Regions from separate parts of the Cognaticolwellia beringensis genome, predicted to be linked through region 1. Evidence: predicted binding sites of a transcription regulator. Region 1 holds the regulator's gene; each other region holds the start of a gene.
The links. The regulator sigma-54, encoded in region 1, starts transcription at its own class of promoters, with help from an activator protein. The targets are predictions, from matches to a motif close to GTTGGCACGNNNNTNGNNT.

Region 1 (4,274 bases):
AAAAATAACCTTATTTGCCTCACCGCTTTCGCATTATTAGTGCCAGCAGTAAGCGCAGAAAAGTTTAATGTTGAACAAGAAATTAAAATATCTTCTTCGCGACAAGCTGCCGATCTGAAAAACAAAATATTCAGTTATATCGATAATGTCATTATTGCTCAAGGCACGCTAACAATACATGCTGAATTAGTACAGGTAATTACCGAAGATAAAAGTGATAACAAAATTTATATTGCCAAGGGTTCACCAGCGACATTTGAGCAAACGCTGCAAGATGGCAGCCCCATAAACCTACAAGCTAATGAAATCCGGTATGAGCCCAGTATGAACACCGTGGTCATTTCAGGTAATGCACTTCTGCGCCAAGAAGGTAGTGAAGTTAGCGGTAGTAAAATCACTTATAATTTTGACACCGAATATGTCAATGCTGAAAGCTTAGATAACGCTAAAGTAGAAACGGTATTACAGCCAAAAAATAAAACTGAACTGCCTAAAAAATCTAAGGACAAGCAAGAGTAAATGTCAACTTCAACATTATCAGCAACCGGTCTTGCAAAAGCCTACAAAGGCAGAAAAGTCGTTAAAAACGTCAGTATGAAAGTGTCCGCAGGACAAATTGTTGGCTTATTAGGTCCCAATGGCGCGGGTAAAACCACCTCCTTTTATATGATTGTTGGCTTAGTCAATAACGACAGTGGCTCAATTGTTTTAAATGGTGAAGATTTAACTTTGTTACCCATGCACGAACGTGCGCGTAAGGGCATCGGCTATTTACCACAAGAAGCTTCAATTTTTCGCAAATTGTCTGTTTATGACAACATTATGGCCATTTTACAAACGCGTAAAACCCTGAGCGATGTTGAACGAGAAGAAAAACTTGAACATTTATTAGAAGAGTTCAACATCGGTCATATCAAGGATAACTTAGGTATGAGTTTATCTGGCGGTGAACGCCGACGTGTTGAAATAGCACGTGCTTTAGCGGCAGACCCTAAATTTATTCTCCTTGATGAACCTTTTGCTGGTGTTGACCCAATTTCAGTAGGTGATATAAAAAAAATTATCCTACACTTAAAAGAACGTGGCATTGGTATTCTGATCACTGATCATAATGTACGAGAAACACTCGATGTCTGTGAACATGCTTATATCGTTAGTCATGGTGAACTGATCGCTGAAGGTAATTCGAATCAAATACTTGCAAATCAACATGTAAGAGATGTATACCTTGGTGAACAATTCACGCTATAGTGAATAACAGACTAAAGCGGTATAACAATAATGTATTTCAACAGGGAAATGAAAACGTAAATGCGTCCTACTTTGCAACTCCGTATCGGACAACAATTAACGATGACCCCGCAATTGCAGCAGGCGATCAAGCTACTGCAATTATCGACTCTGGATCTCCAGCAAGAAATTCAAGAAGCACTCGAAAGTAACCCCTTGCTTGAAGTTGATGAATCTTTTGAAAGTAACTCAGAAAGCACCCCAGATCACTTAGAAGAAGGTTACTCCGCTAGTGTTGGCGAAACGAAAGAAATGTCTTCGTCTGATGGTAGTGAGGATTCTGCCCCGAGTATCGATGAGATTAGCTCATCCGAAGGTTTAGCTAAAACCGATATTCCCGAAGAATTAAACAGTGATAGCACTTGGGATGATAACTTCAGTGCCAGTGCGAGCAGCGGCGGTGTTGGTCACGCATCTGAAGATTATACTTATCAGGGTGAAACGAAAGATTCACTGCAAGACCATCTTATTTGGCAGATGGAACTTACGCCATTTAGCGATACCGACAGAACCATTGCCATCGCCATTATTGAAGCTATAGATGAAGCAGGTTACTTAACGGTTACCGCAGATGAGATATTAGAAAGCGTTGGTATAGACGATGTAGAACTCGATGAAGTTGAAGTGGTACTTAAACGAATTAACGTTTTTGATCCCGTTGGCGTGGCTGCTCGTTCAATTCCTGAGTGTTTGCTTATCCAGCTCAATCAATTTGCGAAAGATACGCCTTGGCTAGCTGAAAGTAAATTAGCCGTAACTGAACACATTGACTTGCTTGGTAATCGTGATTATCGACAACTGATGCGTAAATTACGCATCAAAGAAGATCAATTGCGCGAAGTTATTCGCTTGATCCAATCGTTAGATCCTCGTCCAGGCGATAGTGTCATCAAAAGTGAAGAGCAATATGTGATTCCTGATGTATCTGTTGAGAAGAAAAACGGCCGCTGGACGGTAGAGCTTAATCCTGATACTGCACCTAAATTATCAGTGAATCAACAATATGCTGCCATGTCTAGGTCTATGAAGTCGTCTGCTGATAGCCAATTTATTCGCTCGAATTTACAAGAAGCAAAATGGTTTATCAAAAGCTTAGAAAGTCGCAATGATACCTTATTAAAAGTTTCAAATTGCATTGTACAACGCCAACAAGGTTTCTTTGAACATGGGCCTGAGGCTATGCGACCTATGGTATTAAATGATATTGCAGAAGCTGTGGACATGCATGAATCAACCATCTCTCGTGTTACCACACAAAAATATATGCACACACCCAGAGGCATTTTTGAGCTTAAATACTTTTTCTCTAGCCACGTAAGTACTGAAAATGGCGGTGAGTGTTCTTCAACTGCTATTCGTGAATTAATTAAAAAGCTTGTTGCCGCTGAAATACCCGCAAAGCCATTAAGCGACAGTAAAATCGCAGATATATTAGCTGAACAAGGTATAAAAGTAGCAAGGAGAACCATTGCCAAGTATCGAGAGTCGCTCTCTATACCGCCGTCAAATCAACGTAAAAGCCTATTGTAGGCAGTCTTATTCACCAAAAAAGAGGAATGAAGCATATGCAAATTAATCTTACTGGACACCATGTCGATGTTACCGACTCATTACGTGATTATGTTAATGGCAAGTTTGAAAAGCTAGAACGTCATTTTGAGCATATTAATAATGTACATGTCGTATTAACCGTAGAAAAATTGAATCAGATTGCCGAATCTACTGTGCACTTAAGTGGCTCAGAGGTTCACGCGAAGGCCGAGCATAATGATATGTATGCATCAATTGATGCATTAATTGATAAGCTAGATCGCCAAATCCTGAAATACAAAGGCAAAATTAACAAGCATTAGCGCTCAGTCGCTTTAGGTTTTATAAGTTTATGAAGTTGCAAGACATTTTATCCCCGGACTGCACTATTTGTGCAGCACCGGGCTCCAGTAAAAAACGTATTCTAGAATACTTAAGTAGCCTGGCCGCCGATAAATTGGCAGACCATGACACATTTCAACTCTTAGAAAGCCTAGTTAAACGTGAAAGAATGGGGTCAACTGGCATAGGTAATGGCATTGCTATACCGCATGGTCGTTTGGAAAATGCTACACAGCCCATTGCCGTAGTAATAACCACAGAAGAAGCAATTGATTTTGATGCTATTGATCATCGCCCAGTTGATATTTTTATTGCCTTATTTGTGCCTGAAGAAGAATGTCAAAACCACCTCAGTACATTGCAGAGCATCGCAAAAATTTTTCGTAACAAGCAATTTTGCAAGCAAGTACGAAAATGCGAAAGTAACCAAGCACTGTATCAGTTAATCCAACAAGCGAGCTAAACACAGATGAAGCTAATTATAGTCAGTGGCCGTTCAGGGTCAGGTAAAAGTGTTGCACTGCGAGTGTTAGAGGATTTAGGCTACTATTGTGTTGATAATATCCCTGTCAACTTATTACCTGCTCTCATCCATACAGTGATTAACGATTATGAGAATGTAGCTGTGAGTCTCGATGTACGAAACTTACCAGCTGATCCTAATGATGTACCTGAAATCATTGAATATATGCCTAATGCGGTTGAATTAAGCTTACTTTATTTAGATGCGGATGATAGTGATCTTATTCGTCGATTCAGTGAAACGCGACGCTTACATCCGTTGATTAAACAAAATATTGCCTTAGACCAAGCCATTGCCCTAGAGAAAAAGCTCCTTGAGCCAATCGCCAGTCGAGCACACTTATATATCAATACTAGCCAACTTACGCCACATCAACTAGCGGACTTAGTTAGAGAGCGAATTTTGGGGAAAAAATCTGGCTCTATGGTCGTTGTCTTTGAGTCATTTGGTTTTAAACATGGCGTACCACAAGATGCTGACTATGTTTTTGATGCGCGTTTTTTACCAAACCCATTTTGGGATAAAGAACTAAAGGGCTTCACAGGGTTAGATAAACCGGTACAAGACTTCCTTGCAAGCCAACCGATAG
Region 2 (4,274 bases), 1.2 Mb from region 1:
TCTTCATGGCCTAATAATTGTGCGGTATTATTAGTTAAAATTTGACTTAAATGTGTAGCTAGTACGGTGGCTGCATCAACAACAGTGTAACCCAGTGATTGTGCATGCTCTCGTTGATCTTGTTTTATCCATACAGCATCTAAGCCAAAAGCTGGATCTTTTGTCGCAATGCCGTCGAGCTTGCCAAAGACTTGACCTGGATTAATAGCTAACTCATTATCATGGCGAATTTCTGCTTCTCCAACAGTTACGCCCATTAGCGAGATACGATAACTGTTAGGGTCTAAATCTAAATTGTCGCGAATATGTACCGCAGGTACTAAAAAACCAAACTCTTGTGAAAGCTTTTTCCTGACACCTTTAATACGATTAAGCAATTCGCCACCTTGGGCTTTATCCACCAAGGGAATTAAACGATAGCCTATTTCAAGACCGATAATATCCACATGGTTTACATCGTCCCAGCCAAGATCTTTAACATCAGCTTCTTGTTGTATATTTTGCGCTTCGGCCACTTGACTATCTTCGACAAGCTGCGCAGCTTTAGCCACCTTGTATTTGCTGCTAAAAAAGGCAACGCCGCCAATTAATACCGCAAACGTTAAAAAGGCAACGTGTGGCATACCTGGCACTATACCCATAACGAACATAACGCCTGAAGCAATATAAAGTGATTTACCTTGCCCAAGTTGACTACTTACTTGCTCGCCCATGTCTTGAGAAGTGTTTTGACGAGTAACGACGATTGCCGTTCCTACTGACAGCAATAGTCCTGGAATTTGTGCTACTAAACCATCGCCGATAGTTAATAGCGTATAAATTTCTACCGCACTATCAAACGAAAGATCATGCTGGACCATACCAATAATTAAACCGCCGACAATATTGATAAAGAGAATTAAAATCCCGGCAATAGCATCGCCTTTAACAAATTTACTCGCACCATCCATTGAGCCATAAAAATCGGCTTCACTGGTGACTTCAACTCGGCGTTCACGCGCTTCATCTGCCGTGATAAAACCGGCATTTAAATCCGCATCGATAGCCATTTGCTTGCCTGGCATAGCATCTAAGGTAAAGCGCGCGGTGACTTCAGCAATACGTCCTGCACCTTTGGTAACTACAACGAAATTGATAATAATTAGAATAGAAAAAACTACTAAACCAACCGCATAATTGCCACCAATAACAACCGAGCCAAAAGCTTCAATAACTTTCCCTGCCGCATCGGGACCTTCATGCCCCTCCAGTAAGACCACACGCGTACTGGCAACATTAAGCGCTAAGCGCAAAATAGTCGCAATTAACAGTACCGCCGGGAAAGAACCAAATTCCAGTGGTTTTAAGGTATAAACCGTGATTAATAAAACCACCAGTGACAGCGCAATATTGAAAGAAAAGAGAATATCTAGCAATAATGCTGGCATAGGTAAAATAACCATACCCAGCGCCGCCATCACGAGGAATGGTGTGCCTAGACCTGAAAGTAGGTTAAGTTTTTGTTTTTTTAAATTATTAAAAGTTGCGGCTAACTGCATGAGCTCTTAGGGATAATTTTTTGACATATCTTTTGAAAAGCAATAATCAGACCAATTAGAAAAAAATCAGTTAGAAGCTGTCAGTTTTAAGCTGTCAGTAAACCAAAAAAATTCACATCCAGCAGTTGAGCGAACTGCTAGTGTAATAAGTAGGGTCAGATACACATTAAATTGTAATAAGTAGGGTCAGATACACATTAAATTGTAATAAGTAGGGTCAGATACACATTAAATTGCAACCGCTTAGCCCAATGGGGTCAGTGTTAATGAGCACTGGCTATTAGCAACCTAATTAAAGTGTATCTGACCCTACTTTTATGTTGCAGCGATTAAGATTTGAAAAGGGAATAGCTGTCAGCTTAAAATAAGTAGGGTCAAAATAAGTAGGGTCAGATACACATTAAATTGCAACCGCTTAGCCCAATGGGGGCAGTGTTAATGAACACTGGCTATTAGCAACCTAATTAAAGTGTATCTGACCCTACTTTTATGTTGCAGCTATTAAGATTTAAGAAGGGGATAGCTATCAGTTAGAAGCTTCTAACTCTCTTTAATTGATAGCTGACAGCTTAAAACTAAAATCTAAAAACTAAAATTCGTTAATATCGAAATTCATCCGGGATAGGTAGGTTTTTGGCTACGGCTTTAGGTCGTCGCGCTTTACCTTTTTTGTGAGCATTAAGCTGAAAAATAAAGGCCAGAATTTGCGCTACAGCGGCGAACAATTGTTCTGGAATTTCTTCATTGGGCTCTGCAGTGTAATAGAGAGATCTCGCTAATGCGGGTGATGCTACAATCTCAATATTGTGCTCTTTGGCGATGGTGCGAATGTGTAAAGCCATTTCATCGATACCTTTAGCCACCAATACTGGAGCTCCGCCGACTTCGGCATCATATTTAAGCGCCACGGAGTAATGTGTCGGGTTGGTGATCACTACGTCAGATTGAGGCACGTCTTGCATCATGCGCCGTTGTGACATCTCATATTGTGCCCTTCTTACGCGACCTTTGGTTTCGGGGCTACCTTCTGAGTTTTTCATTTCGTCTTTGATTTCTTGCTTGCTCATTTTCAATTGACGATTATGATTCCACACTTGATATGGCGCATCAATAACCACAATAATACCAATGGAAAGTGCTAACGCCAAAAACATCCACATCAGTAGTGACACCGCATGAGAAAAGTTATTCGGGATATTTTCAGTACTTAAATTCACAATTTGACCGAACAAGCTGCTCAATAACAAATAAGCTGAAATAAAAACCACAAAAAACTTTAGAATCGACTTTATTAGTTCAACATAAGCCTGCACGCCAAACATACGTTTAAAACCTGCCATCGGCGAAAGTTTGCTGGCTTTTGGTGCCATAGCTTGCCAAGAAAAACTGATACCACCCAGTATCATATTGCCAATTAATGCGGCAAAAACGATGATAATGTGTATCCAAAGAAATGGCACCATTATCGCGCTTACCCCATCGCTAGCCACTTGATATAGAGCATGCACATCCATGGTTTCTCTACGATTTAAGCTAAAAAGACGGGTCATCATTGTAGATAAACCTTCAACTAAGGAACTCCCCAGCAGCATTATAGCGAGGGCTGCACCGACTAAAACAAACATAGTGCCTAAGTCTTTCGAGCGCGCAATTTGGCCTTTTTTTCTCGCGTCAGAAAGTTTTTTTGCCGTCGGTTCTTCGGTTTTTTCACCACTGTCAGACTCTGCCATTAGGGTGCTGCTCCGCAATCAATAAGATAACAACTAAAATCTAAGGCGCGTTGCCATTGCATTACAAAGTGACTATAAAAATTGCCCATGGTTAACCACATAATTAACAGTCCGGCACACATGGTAATGGGAAAGCCGATAGCAAAAATATTTAATTGCGGTGCTGCTCGCGTCATGATGCCGAATGAAAAGTTAATCAATAGCATCGCCGTTAAAGGCGCAATAGCGAGTGATAATGCGGTAGCAAACATCCAGCCTCCCCACTCGGCAATCTCTTTAAACTTGATACTGGAAAATTCAGGAGCGGGAATAGGAATGGTGTCAAAACTGGCGACAACAAACTGCAAATAAGCTAAATGACCATCCATCGCCCAAAACAACAATGACGATAAAATTAGAAAGAATTGACCTACCGCTGGCACGCTGGTTCCACTAGCAGGGTCAACCAATGATGCGAAACCTAAACCGGTTTGCATAGCGATAATTTGCCCCGCTAAGGTAAAAGTATTGACTACCATTACCGTGACAAAACCGAGCATAATGCCAATAATCATTTGCTCGCCAATCAGCAACGCTGTCGCTAATGAAAACAGATTATCAACACGAGCGGGTGGTAGCGCTGGCATAACGGCCACAGTTATCGCTAAACAAAAAAACAGTTTTACTCGCCCAGGAATGGCTTTTGCACCTAGGCCTATCATTGACATTACCATGGCTGAAATACGCGCAAGTGGCAGCAAGAAGTCAGCCATGCTTTGATTAATAACTGACTCAGTAAACTCCATGGTTAACTTACCACGCTAGGAATACTACCAATCAGGCGAATGGAATAATCCATTAATTTTTGCACCAACCAATGACCGCCCATAATTAAGGAGAGCAAAGTAACAATTAAACGGGGTAAAAAACTTAACGTTTGTTCATTTATCGATGTTGCCGCTTGGAATACCGCCACAATCAAACCAACAATTAAGCTGGGTACAATAACGGCACTTACCAGTATAAT
Region 3 (4,274 bases), 1.2 Mb from region 1:
AGGGGCTCCAGGGTGTCCTGATTTAGCTTTTTGCACGGCATCCATGCTTAAAACTCGAATTGCATTGGCCAGTTGTTGACGCGACGGCATAATTGCTCCAATTATTGTAAAATTTGATGGGATATAAATTGCGCTTATTTTCACCTAGAGTACCCCCTGACTGCAAATTTTATTACCACTTTTCTGTTATTATTTTTAACTAAGTTATATTTATAGCTATTTAAGTGCAGGGTGAGCTGACTTCAGCCGCACTAAAATGGCTTGATATGATCACTTCTTGCTTGGTTTTTAATAAAATCAGTTGTTGGATCGCAATGAATATTCTCGCTTGAGATATTAATTTCAATTTTCTCATTCGCCTGTTAACAGTCTATATTTATGATCAAATAGGCCGCTGTTTCTTTAGATAACGCTTAGACGTTTAGCATAGGAATAGCTAAAACGCTTAATTATTGAGCTAATGGTTGAATGTTAAGAGAAGTTGCTTTAGTGTTAACTAGTTGTATTAATAATAATTAAAAAAAATACCACATAACACAGGATTAAAGAATGAACAGGTCGTCGTCACGCGGAATTAAGCTGACAACGGTAATATTAGCGGTATTAATATTAGCAGTTTCAGCGGTGTTGAGCAGTGGGTCAACATTAGACGACAAGGAAGTTACAATAGAGCAAACGAAATCTGAGCTGATCAATTAGCTCACTAAGTAATACTAGCCTCGCAGTTGCGGGGCTTTTTTATGTACAGGATGTACGGTATGCCGTGGTGACAGGACGTCAAAGAACGGCGGTACAGGATGTACGGTATGCCGTGGTAACGATAAATTAAAATATTTATCATGGATAAAGCTAGATGATTTGGCTATTAAAGCAATTACTGGCGTCCCCACCAGGACTCGAACCTGGAGCAGCGGCTTAGGAGGCCACAGTTTTATCCAGTTAAACTATGAGGACAAAGCGCAAGTAATTATATACCGGTTACTTCAGGATAAAATTATTATCGAGGAGTGAAACGGTGAGGTTATAGCCTGAGTATGCTACAACTATTTTATAAATTTGTATTCATAAAAATCAATATAATGAATGCTAACAGGGTTTTAATTAATAACCTGAGCATTCATTATGTTCTCTAACTTATGTTTTATAAATAAGCTCTTTAATATCTTACCGCTAAGTCATTTATTTGTATATTGTCTAATACATGCTGTTCTGCAGTAGTTGCATGGGCACTATCTTGGCTGACAGAAGTCACAATGACTTTATAAGGGCTAATGTTAAAACCTGCATAAGATCGTTTGTCATCACTGACAAAGTTATTGAAATGCAATAAAGAGAATTCATCACCTACTTGAACACCGTGCCTTTTACCTAAGTTAAAAGTAATTGTATTTCCTTGAACTTGCACAATTCTGCCTTGGGTCGGCTGGCACATCATGTTTTCGTCAATATCTCTGACCATATCGTCTAATGACAAATTAATCTTTTTGCCGTACTCACTTTGCCAAAAGTTATGGCTTGTTACGTCAATTTGTTTACGTTCATCGAACTCCCAAGGGGCAGAACTCTGATAGTGTTTATCTAAAATTCTTTCACCTGTAGTGCCGTCGTGAATATATAGTGAAATATTAAATTGTCGTTGGTAGATGTTTTTTTGCCAAAACTGCCAATCATTATTTTCATCATTAGCCATAGAAAGATCTTGAATTTCTGAAAATAAAACATATTGGCTGTCTGACATATTAGCTAATGACATAGCTAAGTTTTTTAGACTTTGTGTTTGTAAACTTTGGTTATATCGAGAGAATTCAGTCTTAGTTTGTAAGGCTAATTTAGTATCCAAATATATGCCTTGTTGCTGTATTTTATCAGCGAGTTTTTTGATCAATGTGCGATCAATGGCGTAGATGTTACCAATATTAGCTTGTTCGCGATGCAGTATATTACTACGTGTTAACAGCAGAGATTTTTTATAGTCAGCAGCGAAGCATTTTTTTTCTTGAGGGAAAATATCGGCACGAATGGTTACCGTAACAAAGTCGTCGTTGTAGTTTTCACTTATTAACTCTAATGAATTAACACTGCCACTTGCCCGAATACTAATTTCATCCTGGGTTAGTAAACCATTAACTACTTGTTGAATACTTGACACCGAGGCGCCGGCAACCAGTAAAGCTTTTTTCAATGCATTTTGCATCGCCTGAGCTTTGGCTGTTTTATTATCACCATTTATTATGCTTGCAACACCTTGCGATTCATACCATTGCCCAACACTAACGCTACTATATAAAGCAAAGCAAAGGCCAATTAAACTTAAGCGCATAAATATCTCTTTTAATATTAGGTCGATTTCTGTTTTTGAATATGCAGGTTTTATGCCTATTCATTTTTTCACATAATTAAATGATCATTTTCGCCGTTCAAAGCATCCAACTACTGTGTTATTTAATCATTATCGCTGCATGGATACAGATTTTAGATAATGTATAAGCATATTGTCTTGAACAACTATCGTTTATAATAAACGCTTTATATTTGACCGTTTTTCTTGCCTTTAAAGTAGGACACTTAGTTAGCCAAGCAGGTATTGCTAGTTGTTTGTTCGGTTTTAATCCTAAAATTCATTAAGCCGAGCTAAGGTGAAATGAAAATATTGGCGCGGATCATGCTTTATTATTTGTATTAATTTTATGATATTTGCATTAATTGAGGATAGCTCAATGAAAAATTGGCTTATAGCACTACTAATACCGGCACTTATGTCGTGTTCTGTTCAGACAAAGAATAATGACTTTTATGGTTCTTCTTACGTTGATAAACAAGAAATTGACAGCTTAGCGTTGCCTCGTCACGCGATAAACGACGTGGTTAAAGGCCTGGCATATCAAATGTTGGAAAGTAGTACGTTTGTTAATCCTAAAACACCCATCGCTGTGGCGTCATTTGTCGATTTAAAGAATTTAGAATCAACCAATTGGCTTGGTAATCAGCTTTCGGAGAGCTTTGTTCATGAAATGCAAAGACATGGCTTAGTCGTGATTGATTTTAAAACTACTGGACATATCCGTGTAACGGAAGATGGCGATTATGTTTTCAGTCGTGATTGGAAGGAATTGCCTGAACGTCAGATAATTGACTATGTAGTTACGGGCACTATGATGCAACAAGAGTCGGGTATTTTAGTTAATGCTCGAATGATTGGTATGCAATCACGAGTTGTCGTTGCTACAGCACAGTCATTTATTCCAGCTTGGGTTGTTGGCGATGACTTTAATAGCCATGAAAATGTTAAAATGAAAGATGGCATGATCTTGCGCGATAGCGCGATGTTAGTCGACGACGCACGTGCCATTGCAATACAGAAGTAATGAGTTTAAAAATATCGAAGGTGAATATGAATACTTTACGCAATAATATCGCAGTTTTTTTAAGTGCTATAGTTTTGAGCGCATGTTCTTCGGTGTTTGATAGACACGTTGAATGGCAAAATGTGAAGCCTGAACAATTTCCAGTATTAACAGCAATAGGTCAAGCACCTATAAGCTTGCAGAATTCAGCACATAAAACACAGCGTATGCTCATGGCGATAAAAGCTTCTAAAATTGCGGCTTATGCTGAGCTTGCTGAACAAGTATATGGTCAAAGTATTGATGGAAAAACCACAATGTCTAATTTAGTGGTCGATAACCAGCAGTTGAAGGCATCGGTACAGGGGATTATTCGTGGTGCAAAAGTGGTGAAAAGTTATCCGGTTGGTGACAGCTACACTACTGAGTTGAGTTTAGACTTTAAAGATGTTTATGAAATATATAACGCGGCTTCTAACCGCCAAGAAATAAAACATATCACGTATTATTAATCTTCTTTTTATGTACGGTATGCCGTGGTGACAGGACGTCAATGAGCGGCGGTACAGGATTAAGGTATGGTGCGATCACATGGATGTGAAGGAGCAGTGATAATAAAGTTAAAACAAAGGCTTAAGCTTTTATACCTAAACTACTGAGTCCGCCAGACGTTTTACCTTTACTATCATAGGTCATTGATGACCTGTTATGATTTTCTAATAACGAGGTTTTCATTCGCTCAACAGATAGCTGTGATTGATGAATGATCAGACCATTAATTTGGTTTTGTTTTTTACAGCGGATTAAACACGCTTCAATATCCGATAATTCTGTGCTGAAGTTACCGGCTAATTTTTCTTGTTTGAACTCAAAGCTTTGACCTATAGCATTGTCAATTTCTTGTATTGCTATAAGCAAATTATTTTTATC

Region 2: flhA (flagellar biosynthesis protein FlhA) is a predicted target of sigma-54. The motif match lies at 1,576-1,594, and genes of this name have one in related genera.
Region 3: B5D82_RS01450 (FlgO family outer membrane protein) is a predicted target of sigma-54. The motif match lies at 2,650-2,668, and genes of this name have one in related genera.

What each region holds. Positions count from the first base shown of each region.
Region 1 covers NZ_CP020465.1:1,571,053-1,575,326, forward strand. Annotated here, with positions in the region: gene lptC (LPS export ABC transporter periplasmic protein LptC) at 1-8, shown strand, start outside; gene lptA (lipopolysaccharide transport periplasmic protein LptA) at 40-519, shown strand; gene lptB (LPS export ABC transporter ATP-binding protein) at 520-1,251, shown strand; gene B5D82_RS06605 (RNA polymerase factor sigma-54) at 1,312-2,820, shown strand; gene hpf (ribosome hibernation promoting factor) at 2,856-3,143, shown strand; gene ptsN (PTS IIA-like nitrogen regulatory protein PtsN) at 3,173-3,625, shown strand; gene rapZ (RNase adapter RapZ) at 3,632-4,274, shown strand, end outside.
Region 2 covers NZ_CP020465.1:392,866-397,139, reverse strand. Annotated here, with positions in the region: gene flhA (flagellar biosynthesis protein FlhA) at 1-1,538, opposite strand, end outside; gene flhB (flagellar biosynthesis protein FlhB) at 2,138-3,268, opposite strand; gene fliR (flagellar biosynthetic protein FliR) at 3,268-4,053, opposite strand; gene fliQ (flagellar biosynthesis protein FliQ) at 4,056-4,274, opposite strand, start outside.
Region 3 covers NZ_CP020465.1:346,629-350,902, forward strand. Annotated here, with positions in the region: gene tkt (transketolase) at 1-90, opposite strand, end outside; tRNA gene B5D82_RS01440 (tRNA-Arg) at 879-954, opposite strand; gene B5D82_RS01445 (flagella assembly protein FlgT) at 1,157-2,320, opposite strand; gene B5D82_RS01450 (FlgO family outer membrane protein) at 2,718-3,365, shown strand; gene B5D82_RS01455 (LPP20 family lipoprotein) at 3,392-3,856, shown strand; gene flgN (flagellar export chaperone FlgN) at 3,978-4,274, opposite strand, start outside.